DNA from 4 places in the Shewanella algidipiscicola genome. Region 1 is predicted to be linked to each of the others. Evidence: predicted binding sites of a transcription regulator. Region 1 holds the regulator's gene; each other region holds the start of a gene.

Region 1 (5,902 bases):
CACCAGCGCTAAGGTTTGGTTACCAGCCACTCCGCCCATGCTGGGCACTATGGTCATTAATACCGCAATGGTGGCAAATTGTTCGATTGTGCCTTCAAACATATTGCTAACCGACGCAGCCAACAGTGCGGCAAATAGATTAATCGTCAGCCAGAGTGAGCGCCGAAAGGTACTCTTAAGGACCGGGCCGAAGGTGTCGGTCTCATCATCCATCCCGGCCATCCCCATCATAGAGTGTTCAGCATCTTCACGGATCACATCGACAACGTCATCTATGGTGATCCGCCCAAGCAGTTTATTGGTTTTTTCATCGACCACAGGTGCCGATACCCAGTCATGGCGTTCAAATAGCTGCGCGACTTCACTGTCGTGCATACCCACGGGGATCCCTTCAAGATCTTGGTTCATGATGTCGCGCACCGATGCATTCGGATCGCAGGTGAGTAGATCGGCGATCGCTACGCCACCGAGTAGACTGTCGTGTTTGTCGACCACATATAGGGTGTCGGTGGCTTCGGGGAGTTCACCACGAATACGTAGGTAACGCAGGATCACGTCGACATTCACATCTGGCCTTAGGGTGACCGTATCTGTGTTCATCAGGCTGCCGGCGGTGTCTTCTGGGTATGACAGTGCCTGTTCGACTCGCGCCCTATCTTGGCTGCGCATCGACTGCAGTACTTGATTGAATACGCTGTCTGGCAGACTGCGCAGTATGTAGGCCAGATCGTCGGTATCCATATTTTCGGCGGCTTTAGCTACGCGCTCAGGACTCATCTGGCTAATAAATTGATCTTTGAGCTCTTCACTGAGTTCATCGAGAATCTCACCCGTATGGGCTTGATCGATAAGTTGCCATAATACTTGTCGCGCACGCGGTGGAGAAGACTCTAAAATAAAGGCGATATCTGAGGCCGCCATGTCGTGCAGCATACTGCGTACATGGACAAACATGCCACTGCTTAGGGCTTGCGTTAGCTGCTGTAAACGTTGATCTGTAGTTTCATTATCTAACACTTCGATCGGCATGGCTTCCCCTTGAAAAATAGCGCGACAACATAGGTTATTGGCTAAGTAACCTGAACTCGGGATAATTATAGAATGATATGAGCCGTTTAGGCTCGAGGCGGGGCGATTATACGGCTTCTTCGAATTTTGCGTCAATCAGTGCGCTAATGGCATCGAGTGCCGCTTGCGCATCTTGGCCTTCACTGGTGACGGTAATGGTTTTACCAAAGCCGGTTTCTAACATTAATAGCCCCAACACACTGGCGGCAGAGGCTTGCTTATCCCCCTGAATTAAGGTGACCTGGGCATCAAACTGAGCGGCTAATACCGCCAGTTTGGTAGCGGCACGCGCATGCAGTCCCAGTTTGTTGCAGATGGTTAGTTGACGCTCAAGCTTGCTCATGCTGCAGTTCTCTGTGGCGCGCCTGGACCTTATGCTTACCTTTATTAAACAGTTTGGCCAGTTGATCGGTCACATACACGGAACGATGTTGACCACCAGTACACCCAATGGCGATAGTTAAGTAGCTACGGTTATTGCGCTCAAGGTGCGGTAGCCAAGTTTCGAGCAGATTCTCTATCTGCCAAATAAACTTGTTCACTAGCGGCTGTTGGCTTAAAAACTGTTGTACTGGTTGGTCGAGACCTGTCAGCGGGCGTAACTCTGATTCCCAGTGAGGGTTGGGCAGAAAACGCACGTCAAACATAAAGTCAGCTTCACTTGGCATGCCATATTTAAAACCAAACGACTCAAAATTAATCACTAACTCCTTGTCCACGGTGCCCAGTAAGATCTCGCGTACTTTATCGCTTAAATCATAGATGTTAAGCGTCGAAGTATCTATGTAGTGATCGACCATCTTGGAGATAGGCTCGAGTATTTTGCCTTCAAGCTGTATCGCCTCTTTAAGGGAGACTTTTGAGCGTGATAGTGGATGCAACCTACGGGTTTCACTGTAGCGTTTGAGCAATACATCGTCAGAAGAGTTTAGAAAGAAACTCAGTAATTCGGTATCTTTAGGAAGATTCGCTAGCTGCTTTTCAAGCTGGATATCTTCGCTGGGCATGTTGCGCACATCGACGCTAATCGCAACAAGTTCATTTCTACCTTTAAGCTGACTGAGCAGCGAGTCCATCATCTGCAGTGGCAGATTGTCGACACAGTAATAGCCCAGATCTTCCAGTACCCTAAGGACTACCGATTTTCCTGAGCCTGAGCGCCCAGATACCATTACCAATTTCATTGGGTGATCACCTGATACAGTTCTGCTTCGTCGTGGGTTTTTCTTAGCTGTTTGATGATAGCTTTATCACTTAATTTCTCTGCCATCGCGGCGAGAGTGCTAAGGTGTTGCTCGCATTGCTCTGCGGGAACCAGTAATGCAAAGAGGATATCGACCGGCTGATTATCAATTGCATCGAATGCAATTGGCTCCGCACATTTAATCAATACGGCGACGGGTTTCTCAATATTCGTCAGCCGTCCGTGAGGGATCGCGATACCATTGCCTATACCTGTGCTGCCCATTTTCTCTCTCGCCAAAAGGCTTTCAAAAATCTCTTGAGAGGAAAGGGTGGGGTACTGGACAGCGGCCAAGTCGCTGATAAGTTCCAGTACCTTTTTCTTACTGCCCGGAGTGGCGCAGGTTGTGCACTCCGGCCGCAGGATGGTACTAAGTTCCATCGTTAATGTTTTGTTAGCTTCTCTTTATGTTTAATGACCTGACGATCTAATTTATCGATCAGGGAATCTATCGCGGCATACATATCCGCGTGCTCTGATGTTGCAAATATTTCTCCACCACTAAGATGTAACTTTGCTTCAACTTTTTGCATCAATTTTTCGACATTTAATATCACGTGGACATTATTGATCTGATCGAAATGCCGTTCAAGCTTTGTAAACTTTTCTTCAACATAGTTGCGCAGAGATTGGGTGATCTCAATGTGGTGCCCAGTCAGATTTATTTGCATAAAGTGATTCCTCCGGTTTCCAGTTGTTGATTATAAGCTTTTACGTTGATTTGACGGCGGTATAAACATCGCCTCACGATATTTTGCTATCGTGCGTCTAGCGACTTGAATACCTTGCTCGGCTAACAGTTGTGCCATTTTACTGTCACTTAAGGGTTTCTTTTGATTTTCTGCGGCGACTAGCTTCTTAATAAAAGCGCGGATCGCAGTAGAAGAGCATTCGCCACCATCGTCGGTCCCAACATGGCTGGAGAAAAAGTATTTTAGCTCAAAAATCCCTCTTGGCGTGTGCATATACTTTTGGGTGGTGACCCGCGAGATGGTAGATTCATGCATTTCGACCGCTTCGGCAATATCATTAAGCACCATAGGTTTCATCGCTTCTTCACCAAACTCGAAAAACCCTTGCTGGAAATCGACAATGCAGTTGGTGACCTTGAGTAAGGTATCGTTGCGGCTCTCTAAACTTTTTAGAAACCATTTAGCTTCTTGCAGGTGACCACGAATAAACTGGCCATCGGCTTGGTTTTTGGTGCTGCGTGCCATTGAGGCATAATGTTGGTTTACATTAATCTTAGGCATACTATCGGGATTAAGCTCGACTACCCAGCGACCTTTTTTCTTGCTAACTGTGACATCGGGGATCACGTATTCATCACGACTGGCGGTAATGGCCAGCCCTGGGCGTGGATTAAGAGTTTGAATCAGCGCTATGGCCTCGCGTAGTTCATCTTCTTTCAGTTTGGTCTTACGCATCAATAGGCGAAAATCTCGCCCGGCAATCAGATCTAAGTAATCACGGATCAAGAGCCTGGCATTGTCGATATGCGGGGTGTCGGAGCTGTATTGGGCCAGTTGGATCATCAGGCATTCGCTGAGGTCTCTGGCAGCGATCCCGATAGGATCGAAATGTTGTATCCGCTTTAATACCGCTTCAATTTCATCGAGCTCGATTTCAGGATCGCCCATGGCTTCAAGAATATCGTCGCAAGTCTGCGTCAAGTAACCTCGCTCGTCTATGGCGTCAATGATGGCGGTGGCGATAGCGAGGTCGTTGTCAGAGAAGGGGGTGAGGTTTTTTTGCCATTCGAGGTGCTCATACAGGCCTTCGCTGGTTTCCCCTTGAAATGGCATGTCATCGTCGCGCATCGCACCAGAGCTGGAGTTAGGTGATGCGGTATAGACCTCATCCCATGTAGTGTCGACGGGCAGCTCATCGGGCATAGAGTCTTGGTTGAGCGCATCGGAGGTTTCTAAGCTCGAATTGTCTTCACTAGAGTCGACTTGCCGTTGCTCATTGTAATCGGTGTCGAAGTTGTCATTACGCTCTTGTTCTGAGTCGATATTGGCGCCTTCTTGCTCCTCGTCTAACTCGAGTAGAGGGTTAGACTCTAGTGCTTGCTGGATCTCTTGCTGCAGCTCCAATGACGACAGTTGTAACAAGCGGATAGCTTGTTGCAACTGGGGCGTCATGGTTAAATGCTGACCCATTTTGAGCTGAAGTGACGCTTTCATCGTACTGCTATTCCCTTGTTTCTAATTCTAAAGTGAGAAAGCTGCCTCCGGTATTAAACCGCTAAGGCGAATGATCTACTTACTAAGGTAAAAACGGTTTCGCCTTTACCTTGAGCGCTAATAACGTTAACTATAGCTTGAATTGTTCCCCTAAGTACACCGCTCGAACTTGTTGGTTATCTAAGATCTCTGCGGGTGTTCCCTCGGCAATCAAGTTGCCGTGGCTGACAATATAGGCTTTCTCACACACATCCAATGTTTCCCGTACGTTGTGGTCGGTGATCAATACCCCAAGGCCACGGTTTTTCAACTGCTCAATAATTTTTTTGATGTCGATAACTGAAATGGGATCGACCCCAGCGAAGGGTTCGTCGAGCAAAATAAACTTAGGGTTGGCGGCTAATGCTCGGGCGATTTCGACGCGTCGACGTTCACCCCCTGACAGTGCCATCCCCTGACTATCGCGGATGTGGGTGATATGAAACTCTTCTAGCAGATGCTCCAACTCCTCTTCGCGCGCATCGTTATTGAGCTCGCGCCGGGTTTGTAATACCGCCATAATATTATCGCGCACCGATAATTTACGGAAAATACTGGCTTCTTGCGGTAGATAGCCAATTCCTTTGCGAGCGCGCAGATGCATAGGATCTAGGGTGAGATCATCATCATCAATAAAAATGCGCCCCTTGTCACTCTGCACCAGACCAACAACCATGTAAAAGGTCGTGGTTTTACCGGCGCCATTAGGGCCCAATAAGCCGACAATCTGCCCTGTACGCACGGTTAAGCTGACATCTTGTACCACGGCGCGGCTCTTATAGCTTTTGGCTAAATTAACCGCTTTTAGCGTCATCTCTGTCATTACTGTTCCTGCTTGGGCTGTTCTTGGGGCTGACTGTTGCTGTTGTCTTGGTAATTTTCAGGCTGAATGATGGTGATCACGCGATCGCTACCTGTGCTTTCGGCTATCAACTGTTGCTGTTCTATGTTGTAGCGAATTTGATTACCCGTGACTTGGCTACCTTCTTGTTCGAGGGTGGCATTGCCGATAAGGGTTAAGGTGCGAGTCGACAGTTCGTAGCGGATCTCATTGGCGCTGGCTGACGCAGGGCGGCCGTTTTCCATCACCTGTGTGTAGGTTGCTGGCTTACCTGTGGCCACTAAGATTTTGCCACTACTATTTTCTTTGGTAAACGCACGTAATTCATCCGCCAAAATTTTAATCGAGCCCTGAGTTACCTCAACTGGGCCATTAAAGATAATCTGATTATTTTTAATATCAGCTTCTTGGCTCGCGGCTGAAATCTTAACCTCTTGCAGCAGGTCAGTTTCATTCGCCGCACTCTGCAAGCTCACCATGGTTAACAGGCCTGCAAGAATAAGATTATTTAGTTTCATATGTTCC
Region 2 (5,902 bases), 770 kb from region 1:
GATAGATATATTCAGTGGGAAACAGAAGCGCCTGAGCAGTTTCCTAAGTTAACCGCTATCGGCTATGCCCCCTTAGCGACACAACCGGCCAAAGAGCAATCGCAGCGCGTGTTAATGGCGATGCAAGCATCCAAAATCGCAGCTTATCGCGAGTTGGCTGAGCAGGTGTACGGCCAGCAGTTGTCGGCCTCGAGCCAAGTTAGGGATTGGATGTTGTCTGATGATAATATTCAAGCGTCGGTGACCGGGGTCATTCGTGGTGCCAGAGTGGTTAAGAGTTACCCTGTGGGTGAACACTATGTGACTGAGCTGGAACTTGATTTTTCTCAAGTGTGGGCTTTGTACCAACAGCAACATCGTCCGCAAAAAGTGAAGCAAGTGACTTATTTTTAAATAGAGCTTCCTCTGCAACAGGACTCCATTATTAAAGCCTCTATTTCAGAGGCTTTTTTTGTGTCTGTTGTCAGCGGTTCCTGCATAGGAAACGCATGAAACTGGTGAGATAGGCGCTGATATAACTCAGCATTATAGAGTGCTGTCGTTAATCAAATAGAGCGCTATAGTGCATCAAAAGAGCCAAGCAACAGATAGGATGAGGTAGTGCTATGGACACAGTCGTCAGAGATATTAAGAATTGGGTAGAACGCTATAGACACTCATTGTCGAACCTGATGCCACAATGAGTGTCTGCTGTAATATTAGCGTAACAAGAATCCGTCTACGCTTTAAGGTTATTGCCTAAGGTCGAAATTGTTGAGGTTTTACCTTTACCATCGTAGGTAAGGCTGGATGCGTTTCGACTGGCTTGCAAGGCTTGAGAAAAGCGATTGATACTGGCCATGCTGTGTTCGATTAATGTCGCATTTTGCGCGTTAAGCGTCTTACATTGGGCTAACACTTGTTTGGTAATTTCGACTAATTTTTGTAGCTTAGCATCGCTACTGAGTTTTCCGCTGTCAGGGTGCTCTGATAATCGTACATCGACTGCTTTGATCTCATCTAACAACTTAGCTTTATCTGTCGCTAGGTTTAGCAACTCATCGGCACTTTGTGCGATAAGCGCCACTTTCTCCGCTTCGATAAGGCGTTTTAAGTCGTTTAATAACGTATGTTGATTAGCGATGATGTCGATTATTGAGTTCATAACAGCTTAATTAAGATCCTTTAGTTCATTTTCAAACTGCGCAATATTACTGGCCAGTTTGTCGGCATCAATTTTGTAGCGACCTTCAGCAATGGCCGCTTTGATCTGTTCGACTTTTTTAGTGTCGATTTCAGGTAAGCTGTTCAATTTGGCTTGGGCACTTTGCAGTTGCTGCGCCTGAGGCGTTATCGATACCGAGTCACTTTTTACGGTTTTAGCCATAGTGGTTTCGGGCGATACGGCCTGGTTTTTTGCCGATGACTTATCGGTTGTCGGCGTGGCGACTCGATTGTTAGTGCTTGTATTTATATGCTTTATATCTATAGCCATAATAGGTTCCAACGTTACTTAGTGAGATCAACATAACTGTATATCGGCGTTCACTGTTAAAGCTTTAGGAGAATTTGCTGGTGATCAATAAAAAATGCCCATCGAGTGGGTCATGTGGTACTACATCCTAACCTCAACCGCGCCGACCCCGATAACGTTTGCATCTACCATTTTCTGTGAGTTACTGTTTCTAACCTGAATTCTATCGCCTAAGTTACCATCACGTAAGGCCTCACCGATAGTTTTTATCTCAAAATTGGCCGTGCGGGCAAAAATAGACACCATGTCGCCTTTGCATACAAAGCAAAGGTTACTGCTAAACAGGGTTTGATTGGCGGCAATTCTACGTTTTACTCGGGTACCTGTGACCTGTGCGGGATCATCAAATTGTTGGCCACGTAAATTACTCTGCTCGACATAGGCGAGCGTCACCTGCTCCGCGTCAATTAGCTCGCCTGGCCCCAAGGTTTGTGTGGCCACAACCACAGGGTAAAGAATGTCGACTCTTACCGATATGTAAATTTGCCAAGGGTATTGTAGCTCTGGGGTTTCGCAACTGACTTTAACTGTGTTATTACGGCCTATTGCGCGATCGCTGGCGACCTCAACGCTTAGCGCTGAACTGCAAGCAGGTGGGCTGACTCTGGTGTCTAAGCTTTGCGGCGTAATATTGACCCTTGCATCACTTGGGGCTTCAATTTTATTTTCAATTGCCGCTATAGCTAATCGTGATATCGTCGATAAAGAGGGTACACTTGGCTCATCTGCACCGAAACTTGGGCAAGAGAAGAGTAAAGCGATGAAAAAGTACACAGTATTTACTTTCATAATGATTAGACTAGCTTGAACGGCCAGATTGCACCTATACTTCGTTGTGGCCCGTACCTTTAGACATTTTTTTCATAGAAATTAGTGTCATAAATTTGACGAGTTTGGGCCTGGTTATCATTCAAATTTATTAAAGCAATTAGCATGCCTATACTTATAGTAACTATGGGTGGGGAAGCTTTCACAAGGCAAAGGCATTATGTCGAGTATTCTTGATTCAGTAAATAAACGCACTCAACTCGTGGGGCAAAACCGCTTAGAGCTTCTCCTGTTCAAATTAAACGGTCGGCAACGATTTGGTATTAACGTGTTTAAAGTTAAAGAGGTGCTACAGTGCCCTCCATTAACCGCGTTACCAAAGCTAAATCCAGTGGTTAGAGGTGTCGCTCATATTCGTGGCAAGACGATCTCTGTGATTGATTTAAGCGCAGCGACGGGTGGTCGCCCGATTGAAAACACCGACGAGTGTTTTATTATCATTTCTGAATATAATCGCAGCGTACAGGGGTTCTTAGTTAAATCTGTTGAGCGCATCATCAATATGAACTGGGAAGCCATCATGCCACCACCGCAAGGTGCGGGGCGGTATTCTTACTTAACTGCCGTCACCGAGATTGAAGGTGAGCTGGTTGAGATCCTTGATGTGGAGAAAATCCTCGATGAGATCTCACCCGTTAAGACGCAGATAAGCCAAGAAATGGATGATAAGTTAACCATAGATAGAGACCGCCACTATCATATTATGGTGATTGATGATTCAACGGTTGCACGAAAGCAAATAATTAGGGCGCTTGAGTCATTAAACCTGCAAATCGATACCGCTAAAGATGGCCGTGATGCTCTCAACCAATTAGAGGCGATGGCGGAAAATATGGATAATGTGGCTCATGAGCTCCCATTAATTATTTCTGATATTGAGATGCCAGAGATGGATGGCTACACCTTAACTGCAGAGATTAGGGATAACCCTAAGCTTAAAGATATTAAGGTGGTGCTTCATACTTCACTCAGTGGTGTATTCAATCAGGCCATGGTCGAAAAAGTGGGCGCCAATGATTTTATCGCTAAGTTTAATCCAGATGAACTGGCGGCCGCGGTGAATAAGCACCTTAGTTTGTAAATTGAGCGTCGTCATACAAGCTCCTAACTTTGAGTAGTTTATGCTTGTCTCAGTAGGTTCGCTAATGTATAACGCTTGGCTGTTTAATACTTGCTATAGTAGTGTATGTTGTAGCCTGTTTTATTTTTTGAGATTGGGATATCTAGGTGCCGAATAAATCACTTGCAGAAGCTGAGTACAACCAATTTAGATTATTTCTGGAACAACACAGCGGGATCGTGCTGGGTGAAAATAAGCAGTATTTAGTTCGTAGTCGCTTGGCACCATTAATGGGGAAATATAACCTTCCGTCATTATCAGAGGTGGTCAAACATTCGATGAAGCCGACGGAGCGGCAGTTAAGGGCTGAGGTTATCGATGCGATGACCACTAATGAAACCTTATGGTTTAGGGATCGTTATCCGTTCGAGTTGCTCGCAAATAACTTGTTGCCTGAGTACACTCGTTTGGGGCGTCCACTTAAAATATGGTCGGCGGCGTGCTCATCAGGGCAAGAGCCTTATTCGTTAGCTATGACGATTTTAGAATATCAACAGCGTAAACCAGGGGCATTACCGGGTGGCGCATCGATATTGGCCACCGATTTATCACCATCTATGTTAGACAGGTGTAAAGCGGCGCAATATGATAACTTGGCGCTGGCAAGGGGCTTATCTGATGAGCGTAAGCGGCAGTTTTTTGCTCCGACCATACCAGGCTCTATGGTTGTCAAAGACAATGTAAAGCGTTTAGTTAATTTCAGAGCCCATAATTTGCTTGAAAGTTATACCTTACTGGGTAAGTTTGACATTATATTTTGTCGCAATGTACTCATCTACTTTGCGCCTGAGGCAAAGGCCAAAATATTGCGGCAATTTGCTGCCGCTTTGAACCCCAAAGGGATCTTATTTCTTGGCGCTTCGGAGTCGATTGCCGGATTAACTGAAGAGTTTGAGATGGTGCGCTGTAATCCTGGCATCTATTATCAAAAACGTGGTTAGTCTTTACCGCCTGATTTAACTAAAATGCCAGCAATAAGCTGGCATTTTTTATCTTTATGTTTTTTTATTAACCACTTCCTTCTCTTTCTCTCTTGTTTGGCATAACAATTGCTTTGTTGTTGGTATCTGTATGAGGAGGCAATTTTATGGCGATTAGTTTTGATAAAGCATTAGGTGTGCATCAATTCACCTTGGGTGTGCGTTCAACGCGTGCGCAGGTTATCTCATCTAATATTGCCAATGCCGATACTCCTCATTATAAAGCCAAAGATCTCGATTTCGATAAGGCATTGCAAGCCGCTCGCAGTCGGCAAGGGGGGTTAGCCATGAGTCGCAGTGATGAGCGTCATTTCGATTTAGCGGCCTTAAGCCAACAACATGTAAGTTATCGCGTGCCCAATCAGCCCGATACTGGTGATGGCAATACTGTCGATATTCAGCAAGAGCAGTCTGAGTTTATGCAAAATGCCTTAGAGTATCAGATGTCGTTAGGGTTTCTTGACAGTAAGTTTGCTGGATTGAAAAAAGCACTTAAAGGAAATTAATGATGAGCTTATTTAATATCTTTGATGTTTCTGGATCAGGTATGTCGGCGCAATCGATCCGCCTCAATACCACGGCAAGTAACATTGCCAATGCCGACTCGGTTTCCAGTAGCATCGACCAGACTTACCGTGCTCGTCATCCTGTATTTGAAGCGGAAATGGCCAAAGCCAGTCATCAACAGCAAACCTCACAGTCGGTTAAAGTGGCGGGCATTGTCGAAAGTGATAAGCCGCTGCAGAAAGAATACTCTCCTGATCACCCGTTGGCAGATGCCGATGGTTTTATTTACAAACCCAATGTGAATGTGATGGAGGAGATGGCTAACATGATCTCTGCATCGCGCTCTTACCAAATGAACGTACAAGTTGCTGAAGCGGCCAAGTCTATGCTGCAACAGACTTTACGAATCGGCAAATCTTAGGAGGTAATTAGTGAGCCTCATTAACCCGTTAAGCAGCCAGTCACCCCTTAGCAGCGATAAGCAAAGTGGGCAGATCACGCCGCAATCAAACAGCAGATCGAGTGCCGTCACCGAATCTACGGGAAATCCGTTTCTAGACAGTATTCGTTTGCCTGAGGAATCCACGATTCCTGAGGCAAATAACCAAGAGCTGACTCAAGATGATTTTTTCTCTTTATTGAGCCAACAATTGTCGATGCAAGATCCATTTAAGCCTGTAGATAATGACCAGATGATTGCGCAGATGGCTTCATTTTCGACCGTCGATGGGATCGGTAAACTCAATGAGGAGATTGTCAACCTCAACGCTGTGATGACTTCGAGTCAGGCACTCCAAGCCTCGGGCTTGGTTGGGCAGAAAGTACTGATTCCGTCAGATACTGGCCATATTTCTGCTGAAGATCCGCACCTAAAAGGGATCGTCAGTACGCCAGAGGCTATCGATGACATTACCGTGCGCATAGAAGATGAAAAAGGTCAGTTGATCAAAACCT
Region 3 (5,902 bases), on a different contig from region 1:
CAGCGCGTAATTGGATGGCGCTAAAAGACGATCAGACCCGCACTCTTTATCTCGAAGCACTTGCAAAACAAGATCAACACTTCTTTAACCAAATATTTGCTGATATCGTAGCCATTCCAGCGATTAGAACCGAGCTCTTAATGGAGCTACGTAACCCCAATCGCAGCACTACATTGTCTGCCGCTATAGGTGGATTATTTAAGGTAACGAAAGCATGATGACAGACTTTTTATTGATTGCGGCGCTCGTGATCATTGCGGCTTTTTTCTGGCAATTAAGGCAGATGGCAGAATTAAGCCGTTTGTTTGCCAGTAGCGAATGTAAAAAGCAGCGGGTACAGTTTTTGGCTATCGCCATGGAATCGGCCCGTCCCAGCATCGGCGGCAATAGTGGCCTTACATGGAAAGCTAAATTCCTATTGGACTTTAGTACTGACGGCCTCAATCAATATCAAGCAACTATCTGGATGCATGGCAAAAAGATACAAAAAATTCAGTGGCCAATATTCCCAGAACCCGAGTGGCTAGATGCGCCACAAGCCAGTGGCTCTATTGGCGGCGGTTGCGGCAGTCGTGGTGGCTGTAAACCCAATGGCTGTAAATAACACTATGCCTGTAAAACAACGCCAAAAGAAAATTAAAACAAAGCTAAACTCAATTTAAGCGATATGTGACAAGTCCTCAAAGAAAAAGCGCGGCTCAATAAAGAGTCGCGCCTTCTGTCTTTCGCTAAGCTATCCTGCTATGCCTGTGCTCCCTGCACCATCCATGGGTTCGAATTGCTCCTTGCCTCTTCCTTGTATCCCTTTCGTCCGTGTACTTGACGTACTGTCCCTTTACTTGGTCATCCTTTTACCAAGTTTGCTTACTCCTTAAGCATGTCCTATGTCGTCCTTGTGCTTCCTTGCAATACATTCCGTGTTTACTGCCATCCTAGACAGAACGTGTTCATCCATGAGTATTCGGCTTTCCTTAGTCTGCTAGCACTCATCCTGAGCGCTACATCCTTGTCACTCCTGTGTGCTATCGATCCTGATAGCACTGAATCATCTTGACTCATTGTCCATTAGCCTTCATCCCTGAACACGATTAATTGTAAAACATCGACGATCATTTAATGGGATATGAATAATTCCGTCTGGAGATTTACTATGTTCTGTATAGGTTGCAAGCCAAACAAAATATTGTTTAAAAAGGATAAAAGTGATCTAGCGCAGACTTTACTACATTAACAAACACCTTTTATCCTACGTGCTTGTGAGAGATAGCTTACAAGGTAATGAGTAGATACAGGCTGTTATAAAAAGAGGATAATTAATGCTTGTTAACCACGCAGTGAAACACCTAACCATGACTATAGCTCAATCGTAAGCTCAACTGATTATGCTATTTTACCTAAAAAGAAAAAGGCGCACTAAAAAGTGCGCCTAATATACTTTTGTTAGCCTTCCTGCTATCAAAATGCTCCCTGCTTCATCCTTAATGCTACAGCGTCCTGCTGACTCCAACCAGTCCTTTAACGTCCTAGTTGTCTCTCCTTAGATCAGTTATTCCATTAACTGAGGCACCCATTCCCTTGAATATTTATGCGTCCTGCAAGACAATCCTTGTACCAAAGACTTAAGTCGTTATTCCTTGTGGCAACATCCAATGTCACTAGAGTCAATCCTGACTCTTTCCAATACTTTATTCCAAGTACTTCATCCTGAAGTGTCTTAAAGTATGACTTAAGTAAAATCCATAAAGTAATAAGAGTATAATCATAACTGTCGAAGAATGGACTATGAGCAAAACAATCATAATTCCTAGGCTAAATCCTACCCACAAACAAAAACAGTAAGATATTGTTTTATAATGAAACAAACTAAATAACAGTAATGAAACACTCAATTTAAAAGTGAATAACGCACATCATTGTGAGAGATCTCTTACATATGCATGAGAGATCAGGTGCTATCCGCCATTAACCGCCAAATGAATTGAACAAGATGTTTCACTCATAGCAACAGCTAAAGCCACTACTCCCGCTGATTTGGCTTAAACCAGAATAACCCTATTACCCACTGCGTAAACATCAGCTAATCAGCCAAAAAACTGTATATTGGGTGAGTAAACATGACGGGACTATTATGCTCAAAAACATAGTGCCCTAGCCAAGCTGGAGCATAGCCCACAATAGGGAGCAGTAATAACAAGCAAACGTTACCCAATGAGATTGCTAAGGCAATGAATAGTAATACCAAACTACTGCCAACATAGTGCAGTGCACGACACATAGGATGCTGATGTTGTGATACATAAAACGAGTAAAAATCGCTAAAACGGCGCATAGGTTTATTCACTTTCTGCGCTGCGATAAAATAATAACTCGCCCTCTACATCATCAATGATCAGACTCTCTATGGCTGCGAATCCGAGTTTGGCAAATAGATGAGCATGCTTATCTTCAGTCACAAATACGCCAATACCATCAAGCTCTGGTTGTTCATCACACCAACTCACCACAGCCTGTATTAGGCGGGCTCCTAAGCCTTTATTTTGCTCTATTGGCGTCAATGCAATAAATTGCAAAATACCACAATGAGTACTAGGTAGCAGTTCTAATATTGAAGCTTCTTTGTTCATTAATGCTTGGGTCGAATGCCAACCAGTACTGATCAACATTTTTAATCGCCAATGCCAATAACGTGCCTCTCCCAACGGAACTTGCTGGGTTACAATACAGGCTAATCCAATCAACCTTTGGTCATCAAACAGACCAATTAAAGCTTGCTCTTCTTGCCATAAACTATGAAGTTCTTCACGAATTGCTCCGCGTAATTTTTGTTCATATTGGGCTTTATTACCTTGGTGCAGTGCCGCAATAAAGAAAGCGTCATCATGGTAGGCGTTGTACAAAATAGAGGCCGCTATACGCAGATCTTCAGCGGTTAAATATACAGCCTTCTTATAGTCATTATGGGCCGGCTCAGAAGCTTTATTGTTCATGACTGAATGTCCACATTTGCGATCAATACACTTAATGTAACAAAATTGTTAATTCGAGCAAACCCTAATATTTAATGGCTTCATAGTGATTTTCCTATAGTGATTAATTAAACCTTTCTCTACACAAAGCGTTGACTACTTGTCCTATGTTAGTAACTTAATCATTTTGATCCATACTCAATAGCAGTGACTTATTTTGTTTACAAGGGGCAAAAAATGGATATCACCACACCCAATCTCAATAGTTTATTTGCACAGTTAGGGTTACCTAATAGCGATCAGGCGATAGCAGACTTTATTGCGCAACACAAAATGGCAGACAATACCCATATTGCAAACGCCGACTTTTGGAATCAATCTCAACGCCATTTTATTAAAGAATCTCTCGAAGAAGATGCGCAGTGGACAGAGGTGATCGATCAATTAGACGCCCAGTTAAGAGCATAAACTTGCAGATTAAAGAGGAGAAAAAGCTTGGCTCGATATCGCATTAACGAGCCAAGTATCTAATCGCCGTCATGGCCTTTATCATTGCACCATATAACATAGCGAGCTCAAGATAATTAATCCTTTAACTGAGCAGCCACGCTTAGCTTAGAGGTTATCATAGGCCGCATTACCCCAACCAATCACTTGGTTATTGGCTAAGACAATCGGCGTACATTCTTCTTTAGTCGTGGTGCCATCTTCTTTGGTGCGCTGGGTACGATAATAAAGTACGGTAACCTCTCGATCTTGTTTAATATACGCCTCATTGAAATCAGCCGTGCCCATGAGAGTGATCACCTGCTCTCTATCCATCCCAATGGTTAACTTCGACAAATTAGCCCTATTTTTAGCTTGTGTGACTTGCCAACTCTGACCCTTATCCCAGCTGGCGTCTTCGTCACCAATATTGATCACACAACCTGACATTCCAATGGTTGATGCTGTCAAAATAATCAAACTCAGTAATTTTGTTTTCACTTTAACTCCCTGTTTATCTATTATAATCAGCATTGTTTACAGCAAAGTACATGCCATAGCGCTATCCATTTGAATAGTAATGACTTTTATTTATTCGACTATTTAGATGAATACAAAAATTGCTAAAAAGTAAGGAATTTCACTCATCATGACTCCGATCGAACAAGTCCTTGCAGTGGCGAAAGCGATTGTCGATTCTGGCAAGACTCCAAGCCTAGCACTGATAAAATCTAAGCTGGGAAATTCACTGCCTATGCCGGTGTTCATACAAGGCATACAGCGCTTTAAGGCGTTATCTAAGGAAGAAGTGGCGGCGCTTGATGCAAGCTATCGCCTGCCCGTCGTGCTAGAGCAGTCCACCGGTGCCGAGACCGCCTTAGCCCAATTGCAACAACAAGTACATGCCTTAACACAACAGCAACAGGAGTTAATCAATAGGATCTCCGCCCTCGAAGCCAAATTAACACAGCGAGATCACCATTAATGCACGTCGTGGAATTAAGATTTGAATGCTTCGATAACACCACCATCACCGCGGCAGAACAGGCTATCAATGGGCTTCTCGAAGCTTACCGTGCTAACGGCCAAGTCCTTGGGCGCGAATTTGCCGTGGCATTTAATGACGGGGAGTTTCGCGTACGTCTGCTGATGCCAGAAAAAAGCAGCCTAGCAAAACGCTATAACAGCCCATGGGTCGAGCACGCCCTAGGCAAGCTGACCGAAGCAAAACTGTTGCACCCTCGCGAAAAATATATCGGCCAAGATATCAATTCAGAAGTGACCAGTACAGAGACACCGAGTTGGCAGCTAATTTACACCAGTTACGTGCATATGTGCTCCCCACTTCGCAACGGTGATACCCTGCAACCTATTCCGCTATACCAGATCCCAGCCACCTTTAATGGCGATCATAAGCGGATCATTAAATGGCAAACCGAATGGCAAGCCTGTGATGAACTGCAGATGGCTGCGGCCACCAAAGCCGAATTTGCAGCACTTGAAGAGTTAACCTCGAGTGGCAGCGACCTGTTTAGACGAGGTTGGGATCTGCGCGGCCGCGTCGAGTACCTAACACACATCCCAACCTACTATTACTTATATCGCGTTGGGGGCGAAAGTTTAGCGTCTGAGCAACAACGGCCATGCCCGCGCTGTGGCAATCAAGACTGGTTACTCGATGAGCCCTTACTAGATATGTTCCACTTTCGGTGTGATGACTGCCGCATTGTCTCTAACATCTCATGGGATCACCTTTAACTATTAATTGAGTGAACTCCCTCCAACAGGCTCATCAACGGGGCATACATTGATGAGCCAGATTGACTCAGTTGTACTGTTAGCCAGCAACGTAAACCTTTAGCTTTTACCTCTGAGGTTAGCCCACATGGTTTTAATCCGCTGCCATATACCGGGATGCTCAAGCTCGGGCAGAGACTCTTCGACATGCTTAACCGGCGGGCATACTCTGGGAGATAACGCGTCGATAAACTCATTTAAACTCTCGGCTAACTGTTGATGTGGCACCTGTCCAGGGATCTCTAGCCAGACACTGCCATCATTATTATCGACCACCAACATCTGATCGCCTTCATTAAGCACGCCAATAAACCAAGTTGGGCTCTGCTTAAGTTTTTGCTTCATCATCAAATGGCCAATCAAGTTTTGCTGTAAATATTCAAAATCTTGATGATTCCACACCTGCAGTAGCTCACCCTGCCCCCAGGCAGAGTCAAACATTAACGGCGCCGCATAGTAAGCCCCATAAAAGGCATTGATGCTGTGATGCAGTCCCAGCTCTAAGGCATGTTCAATATTATTAAAGCCTGCGGGTGATTGCCGCTCAACAGCCTGCCAACGCACAGCAACCTCAGGACGCTTCAATACATCGGCTTTATCTTCGCTTAAAATACACTCAGAATCCTCCCCTTGAGGGTAATATCTAGGCGGTT
Region 4 (5,902 bases), 760 kb from region 1:
GTGAAAATTCCCGATACGGCAGGTCAGCCACAGAAAACTAATGATGTGGGTATTCAGATGAACCTTAATGCCGCTGAAGAGACGCTCGATCCTGCTAATTTTGACCCGACTAAGCCTGAGACATTTAATCGATCGACATCGGTAACCATATATGACTCATTAGGTGAGCCACAAATTTTGACGACTTACTTTGTCCGCCCACCCGAAGCGGCGCACAATGGTGAGAGTAATTGGGTGGCGTTTTATGCCGTCGATGGTAAACAGGTCGATATTGCTGGCCCTGTAGCGACTTATGGGCGTGATACTACAGGTGATGGTACTGCCGATGCTACGGGTAACGCAGAAAATGCCAGCGGTTGGAAAGGTTCGGTATTGTCCTTTAATGACACAGGTACTTATACCGGCAGCGATCCTGCAGTGATACAGACCGAAGAACTCGGTGTTGGCGGGGCTAATGTATTAGGCCCTGGTACTGACGGCACGCAAACCTTGACAGTCAACTTTAATAATCCAACGCAATATTCATCGGCTTTTGAGGTGACAGAGCTGAGCCAAGATGGCACCACAGTTGGCCGTTTAACCAATGTTGAAGTGGGTGCCGATGGGCTGATCAATGCCAGTTACAGTAACGGCTCTACGGTTGCGTTAGCCCGCGTGGCATTGGCACGTTTTTCAAATGAGCAAGGCTTAACTCAGGTGGGTAATACGTCGTGGAAAGCCAGTTTAGATTCTGGTCCAGCGTTAGCTGGTGAGGCCAATAGTGGTACGTTTGGTGGTATTCGCTCGTCAGCACTGGAACAATCCAACGTTGATTTGACCACTGAATTGGTTGATTTAATCTCTGCACAACGTAACTTCCAGGCTAACTCTCGTACCTTAGAGATTAATAATACGTTGCAACAAACGGTACTTCAGATCCGTTAATCATTGACTCGGGTTAAGTGTGTTGCCGCCACGGCAACGCACTGCCGCTTTTAGCTGAAGTTCTCCTCTTCCCACATTATTTACCTTCGCATCCCATTGATCTTCCACTCCCATTGATACTATCCGTTGGCACGATGATTGCTTGATACTGTAATACGACAGTTTTAGTTGAAACATTGACGGAGCAGCAAGTGGATAAATTACTTTATGTCGCCATGAGTGGCGCCAAGCAGAATATGCATTCGCTGGCGGTACGTGCGAACAACCTTGCTAATGCTAATACCGATGGTTTTAAGTCAGACTTAGAGCAAGCTCGATCCATGCAGGCCTTTGGTGAGGGCTTGCCGACACGGGTGTTTTCGATGACAGAAAGCCCATCGGCTAACTTTGCCAGCGGACCGTTAAAAACCACTGGCCGTGATCTGGATGTTGCCGTAAAAGGCGATGGTTGGATTGCCGTACAGGGGGCTGACGGTGGCGAAGCCTATACTCGCTCTGGCAGTTTAAGCATAGATAACACTGGGTTGCTGCGAAACGACCGTGGTAATCCCATTATGGGGGATGCCGGCCCTATCGTATTGCCGCTGCCTATCGAAAAAGTCGAAATCGCCCAAGATGGCATTATTTCGGTGCGCCCTTTAGGGGCGACAGCGGAAGTGATTGAAGAGGTTGGGCGGATCAAGCTCGTTAACCCAGGTAACCAAAATTTAATGCGTGGAGAAGATGGCTTGTTCCGTCAAATCTCTGGCGAAATCGCACCTGCCAATGCGCAGGTGTTTGTAGAGAGTGGCGCCGTTGAGGGCAGTAATGTGAATGCTGTCGATGAAATGGTGTCGTTAATCGATTTGCAGCGTCAGTTTGAGATGCAGGTCAAGATGATGAAAACGGCCGAAGAGATGGATCAAGCCTCTTCGACATTAATGCGCATTAGTTAGGAGATAGATTATGCATCCCGCGTTATGGATCAGTAAAACAGGCTTAGATGCTCAACAAACCGATATTTCGGTTATCTCTAACAACGTGGCTAATGCGAGCACCATTGGCTACAAGAAAAGCCGCGCCGTATTTGAAGACTTGCTTTATCAAACAGTTAACCAAGCTGGTGGCATCAGTGCCTCTAACACCAAATTGCCCAATGGCCTGAATATCGGTGCGGGTACCAAAGTGGTGGCGACGCAAAAGATGTTCACCCAAGGCAACATGCTAACCACGGATAACTCACTCGATTTAATGATTGAAGGCCCCGGCTTTTTTGAAGTGCAGATGCCAGATGGCACCGCGGCCTATACGCGTAATGGCCAGTTCACCCTAGATGATACTGGTCAAATCGTTACCCCAGGCTCAGGTTATGTGTTGCAGCCGGCGATCACCATTCCAGATGACGCCACCAGTATCACAGTGTCGGCAGAAGGGGAGGTCTCGGTAAAAACCCCGGGTGCGGCCGAAAACCAAGTGGTGGGCCAGTTAGCCATGTCCGATTTTATTAATCCAAGTGGGTTAGATCCTATGGGGCAAAACCTCTACACCGAAACTGGCGCGAGCGGTGCACCGATTCAAGGAACGGCCTCTTTAGATGGCATGGGCGCGATTCGTCAAGGTGCATTGGAAACCTCTAACGTCAATGTTACCGAAGAGCTGGTTAACTTAATTGAGAGTCAGCGAATTTATGAGATGAACTCCAAAGTGATCTCAGCCGTCGATCAGATGTTGTCTTACGTTAACCAGAATTTGTAGAGGCTTAATATGACTAAGTATCTCATATTGGTGGCTGCCATCGCCTTAGCGGGGTGTAGCTCAACTAGCAATAATAAGCCGATTGCTGACGACCCCTATTATGCGCCTGTTTACCCAGAAGCCCCACCAACCAAGGTGGCAGCAACAGGGTCTATGTATCAAGACAGTCAGGCATCGGGATTGTATTCCGATATCAAAGCATTAAAAGTGGGCGACATCATCACGGTGATTTTGCAAGAGTCGACCCAAGCGTCCAAGAGCGCTAATAATGAGATTAAAAAAGGCTCAGATCTTAGTCTCGACCCCATTTATGCGGGTGGTGGTAATGTCACCATCAAGGGCGTACCTATCGATTTACGCTATAAAGACAGCTTTAACACTAAGCGAGAGTCAGACGCCGATCAGAGCAACAGCCTGTCAGGCAGTATCTCGGCCAATGTGATGCAGGTGCTCAATAATGGCAACTTGGTGATCCGCGGTGAGAAATGGATCACCATTAATAACGGCGATGAATTTGTGCGAGTGACCGGCATTGTACGTTCGCAAGATATTCGTCCCGACAACACGATTGACTCGCAGCGCGTTGCTAATGCGCGTATTCAATACAGTGGGACAGGCACCTTTGCCGATGCACAAAAAGTGGGTTGGTTAGGGAAGTTTTTCATGAGTGATTGGTGGCCTTTTTAGGAAGTAATATCATGAAAGTTAGAATTATTTTACTTTGTGCTCTGACCCTGTTTTCTTCAATAAGCTTTGCCCAGCGCATAAAAGACATTGCCAATGTGCAAGGGGTGAGAGATAACCAACTCATTGGTTATGGTCTCGTGGTCGGTTTGCCCGGTACCGGTGAAAAGACCCGTTATACCGAGCAGACATTTAAAACCATGCTGAAAAATTTCGGCATTAATCTACCGGATAACTTTAGACCCAAGATTAAAAACGTCGCGGTGGTTGCCGTGCACGCTAATATGCCGCCCTTTATTAAGCCGGGGCAAACCTTAGATGTTACGGTATCGAGCTTAGGTGAAGCTAAAAGCCTACGCGGCGGCACCCTAATACAAACCTTTCTAAAAGGAGTCGATGGTAATGTTTACGCCATCGCTCAGGGCAGCATGGTCGTCAGTGGCTTTAGTGCCGAAGGACTCGATGGCTCAAAAGTGATCCAAAATACCCCAACCGTTGGGCGTATTCCCAATGGCGCGATTGTTGAACGCACGGTGGCGACCCCATTTTCAACAGGCGATCATCTGACCTTTAACTTACGCCGTGCCGATTTCTCAACGGCTAAGCGTTTAGCCGATGCCATCAATGGCTTACTTGGTCCAGGCATGGCCCGAGCGCTTGATGCCGCTTCGGTACAAGTGAGTGCACCGCGTGATGTGTCACAAAGGGTGTCATTTTTAGCCACGCTGGAAAATATCAACGTTGAGCCCGCATCTGAGTCGGCCAAGGTTATCGTTAATTCTCGCACCGGCACCATAGTTGTAGGAGCAGACGTGCGTTTGTTGCCTGCCGCAGTCACCCACGGTGGTTTGACGGTCACTATTGCTGAGGCGACCCAAGTGTCACAGCCCAACCCCTTAGCGGGTGGCGAAACTGTCGTCACCAGTAACAGCACTATCGATGTGTCTGAAGAAGATAACCGTATGTTTTTGTTTAACCCAGGTACCACCCTCGACGAACTCGTTAGGGCGGTTAACTTGGTTGGCGCGGCGCCATCGGATGTACTGGCAATTCTCGAAGCGTTAAAAGTGGCAGGCGCTTTGCATGGAGAGCTTATCATCATCTAATTTTTGTCGGGTTGACTATGGAAAAGCTGTCACATTCATCGCACTTTATGGACATCGGGGGGCTAGACTCCCTGCGTGCCAAAGCACAAAAAGATGATAAGTCAGCTCTGAAGGAAGTGGCGCAGCAGTTTGAGGGGATCTTCGTGCAAATGCTGATGCAGAGCATGCGCGACGCCAATGCAGTGTTTGAATCCGACAGCCCGATGAACAGCCAATACACTAAGTTTTACGAGCAGATGCACGATCAGCAGATGTCGGTTAACCTCTCCGACAAAGGCATGTTAGGCCTAGCCGACTTGATGGTGCAGCAGCTCGATCCTACGGCCAGTGCTTATACCCCAGCGTCAGTATTACGTGGCGGCATGCAGCAGCCTATTTCATCTAGCGTCAATATGACGGCACAGCATGTAAGCCAATCTAAGGTTTCAGCGACTCAAACTCCCTCTTTACCCGAGGCACTCGACGAGGTTGTCAGCGGCAAAGTGTTGCCATCGGCGGCGCCCATAAATGGCTTCAGTAGCCGTGATGAGTTTGTTAGTACGCTATATCCCCATGCTAAAGCGGCAGCACAATCCCTTGGCACCACGCCAGAGGTACTCATTGCCCAGTCGGCACTCGAGACTGGTTGGGGACAAAAAATGGTGCGCACCGCACAGGGTGAGCCCAGTCATAACCTATTTAATATTAAGGCCGACAAGCGCTGGCAAGGCGATAAAGCAGGCGTGAGTACCTTGGAGTTTGAACAAGGTGTTGCGGTTAAACAACGGGCCGATTTTCGCGTATATGACGGCATAAAGCAGAGTTTCGATGATTTTGTGTCATTTATATCTGAAGGGCCACGTTATCAAGCGGCCATGGATAAGGCGGCCGATCCTGCTGCGTTTGTACAAGCCCTGCAAGATGCCGGTTATGCAACCGATCCACATTACGCTGACAAAGTGATCAAGGTGATGCAATCGGTAACCAAAGGGCTGGGTTCAGCCATATCGGGAGTAACACCATGAGTCAAATTACCATTGCCCGCGCAGTAGGAGGGATTCTTTAATGTCATTGGACTTACTTAACATTGCTCGTACGGGCGTGCTGGCATCGCAGTCACAGTTGGCGATAACCAGTAATAACATCGCTAATGCCAACACTCAAGGCTACCACCGTCAAGTGGCTGAGCAGTCGAGCCTCGACTCGCAGCGTTTAGGCAATAACGTTTTTGGTGCGGGTACCTATGTGAGCGACGTTAAGCGTATTTATAACGATTACGCCGCGCGCGAACTGCGTATTGGGCAAACGGCGGTGAGTCAGGCGCAGACCACGCATGTCAAAATGGGTGAGCTCGACCAACTGTTTTCGCAGATCGGCAAATCGGTGCCGCAAGGCCTAAATGACCTGTTTGCTGGGCTAAACAGCTTGAGCGATCTTCCCGATGATTTAGGCATTCGAGGTGGTGTGCTGGGGAA

What was found. The regulator sigma-54, encoded in region 1, starts transcription at its own class of promoters, with help from an activator protein. The targets are predictions, from matches to a motif close to GTTGGCACGNNNNTNGNNT.
Region 2: a site for sigma-54 is predicted at 4,498-4,516, ahead of flgB (flagellar basal body rod protein FlgB). Genes of this name have one in related genera too.
Region 3: a site for sigma-54 is predicted at 3,993-4,011, ahead of DN599_RS16020 (DUF3192 domain-containing protein). Genes of this name have one in related genera too.
Region 4: a site for sigma-54 is predicted at 1,050-1,068, ahead of flgF (flagellar basal-body rod protein FlgF). Genes of this name have one in related genera too.

What each region holds. Positions count from the first base shown of each region.
Region 1 is NZ_OXJV01000001.1:183,792-189,693, forward strand. It holds gene mgtE (magnesium transporter) at 1-1,029, opposite strand, end outside; gene DN599_RS00820 (HPr family phosphocarrier protein) at 1,136-1,411, opposite strand; gene rapZ (RNase adapter RapZ) at 1,398-2,252, opposite strand; gene ptsN (PTS IIA-like nitrogen regulatory protein PtsN) at 2,249-2,692, opposite strand; gene hpf (ribosome hibernation promoting factor) at 2,695-2,982, opposite strand; gene DN599_RS00840 (RNA polymerase factor sigma-54) at 3,013-4,497, opposite strand; gene lptB (LPS export ABC transporter ATP-binding protein) at 4,628-5,359, opposite strand; gene lptA (lipopolysaccharide transport periplasmic protein LptA) at 5,359-5,895, opposite strand; gene lptC (LPS export ABC transporter periplasmic protein LptC) at 5,882-5,902, opposite strand, start outside.
Region 2 is NZ_OXJV01000001.1:952,131-958,032, reverse strand. It holds gene DN599_RS04350 (LPP20 family lipoprotein) at 1-393, shown strand, start outside; gene DN599_RS04345 (flagella synthesis protein FlgN) at 719-1,144, opposite strand; gene flgM (flagellar biosynthesis anti-sigma factor FlgM) at 1,151-1,474, opposite strand; gene flgA (flagellar basal body P-ring formation chaperone FlgA) at 1,595-2,302, opposite strand; gene DN599_RS04330 (chemotaxis protein CheV) at 2,502-3,422, shown strand; gene DN599_RS04325 (CheR family methyltransferase) at 3,569-4,402, shown strand; gene flgB (flagellar basal body rod protein FlgB) at 4,549-4,947, shown strand; gene flgC (flagellar basal body rod protein FlgC) at 4,950-5,369, shown strand; gene flgD (flagellar hook assembly protein FlgD) at 5,443-5,902, shown strand, end outside.
Region 3 is NZ_OXJV01000019.1:158,967-164,868, reverse strand. It holds gene DN599_RS16045 (DUF3549 family protein) at 1-218, shown strand, start outside; gene DN599_RS16040 (DUF3301 domain-containing protein) at 215-604, shown strand; gene DN599_RS16035 (Mpo1-like protein) at 2,078-2,329, opposite strand; gene DN599_RS16030 (GNAT family N-acetyltransferase) at 2,334-2,987, opposite strand; gene DN599_RS16025 (DUF2789 domain-containing protein) at 3,204-3,434, shown strand; gene DN599_RS16020 (DUF3192 domain-containing protein) at 3,582-3,986, opposite strand; gene DN599_RS16015 (hypothetical protein) at 4,102-4,437, shown strand; gene DN599_RS16010 (Zn-ribbon-containing protein) at 4,437-5,210, shown strand; gene syd (SecY-interacting protein) at 5,310-5,902, opposite strand, start outside.
Region 4 is NZ_OXJV01000001.1:945,469-951,370, reverse strand. It holds gene flgE (flagellar hook protein FlgE) at 1-924, shown strand, start outside; gene flgF (flagellar basal-body rod protein FlgF) at 1,116-1,859, shown strand; gene flgG (flagellar basal-body rod protein FlgG) at 1,870-2,658, shown strand; gene flgH (flagellar basal body L-ring protein FlgH) at 2,668-3,345, shown strand; gene DN599_RS04285 (flagellar basal body P-ring protein FlgI) at 3,357-4,448, shown strand; gene flgJ (flagellar assembly peptidoglycan hydrolase FlgJ) at 4,466-5,452, shown strand; gene flgK (flagellar hook-associated protein FlgK) at 5,493-5,902, shown strand, end outside.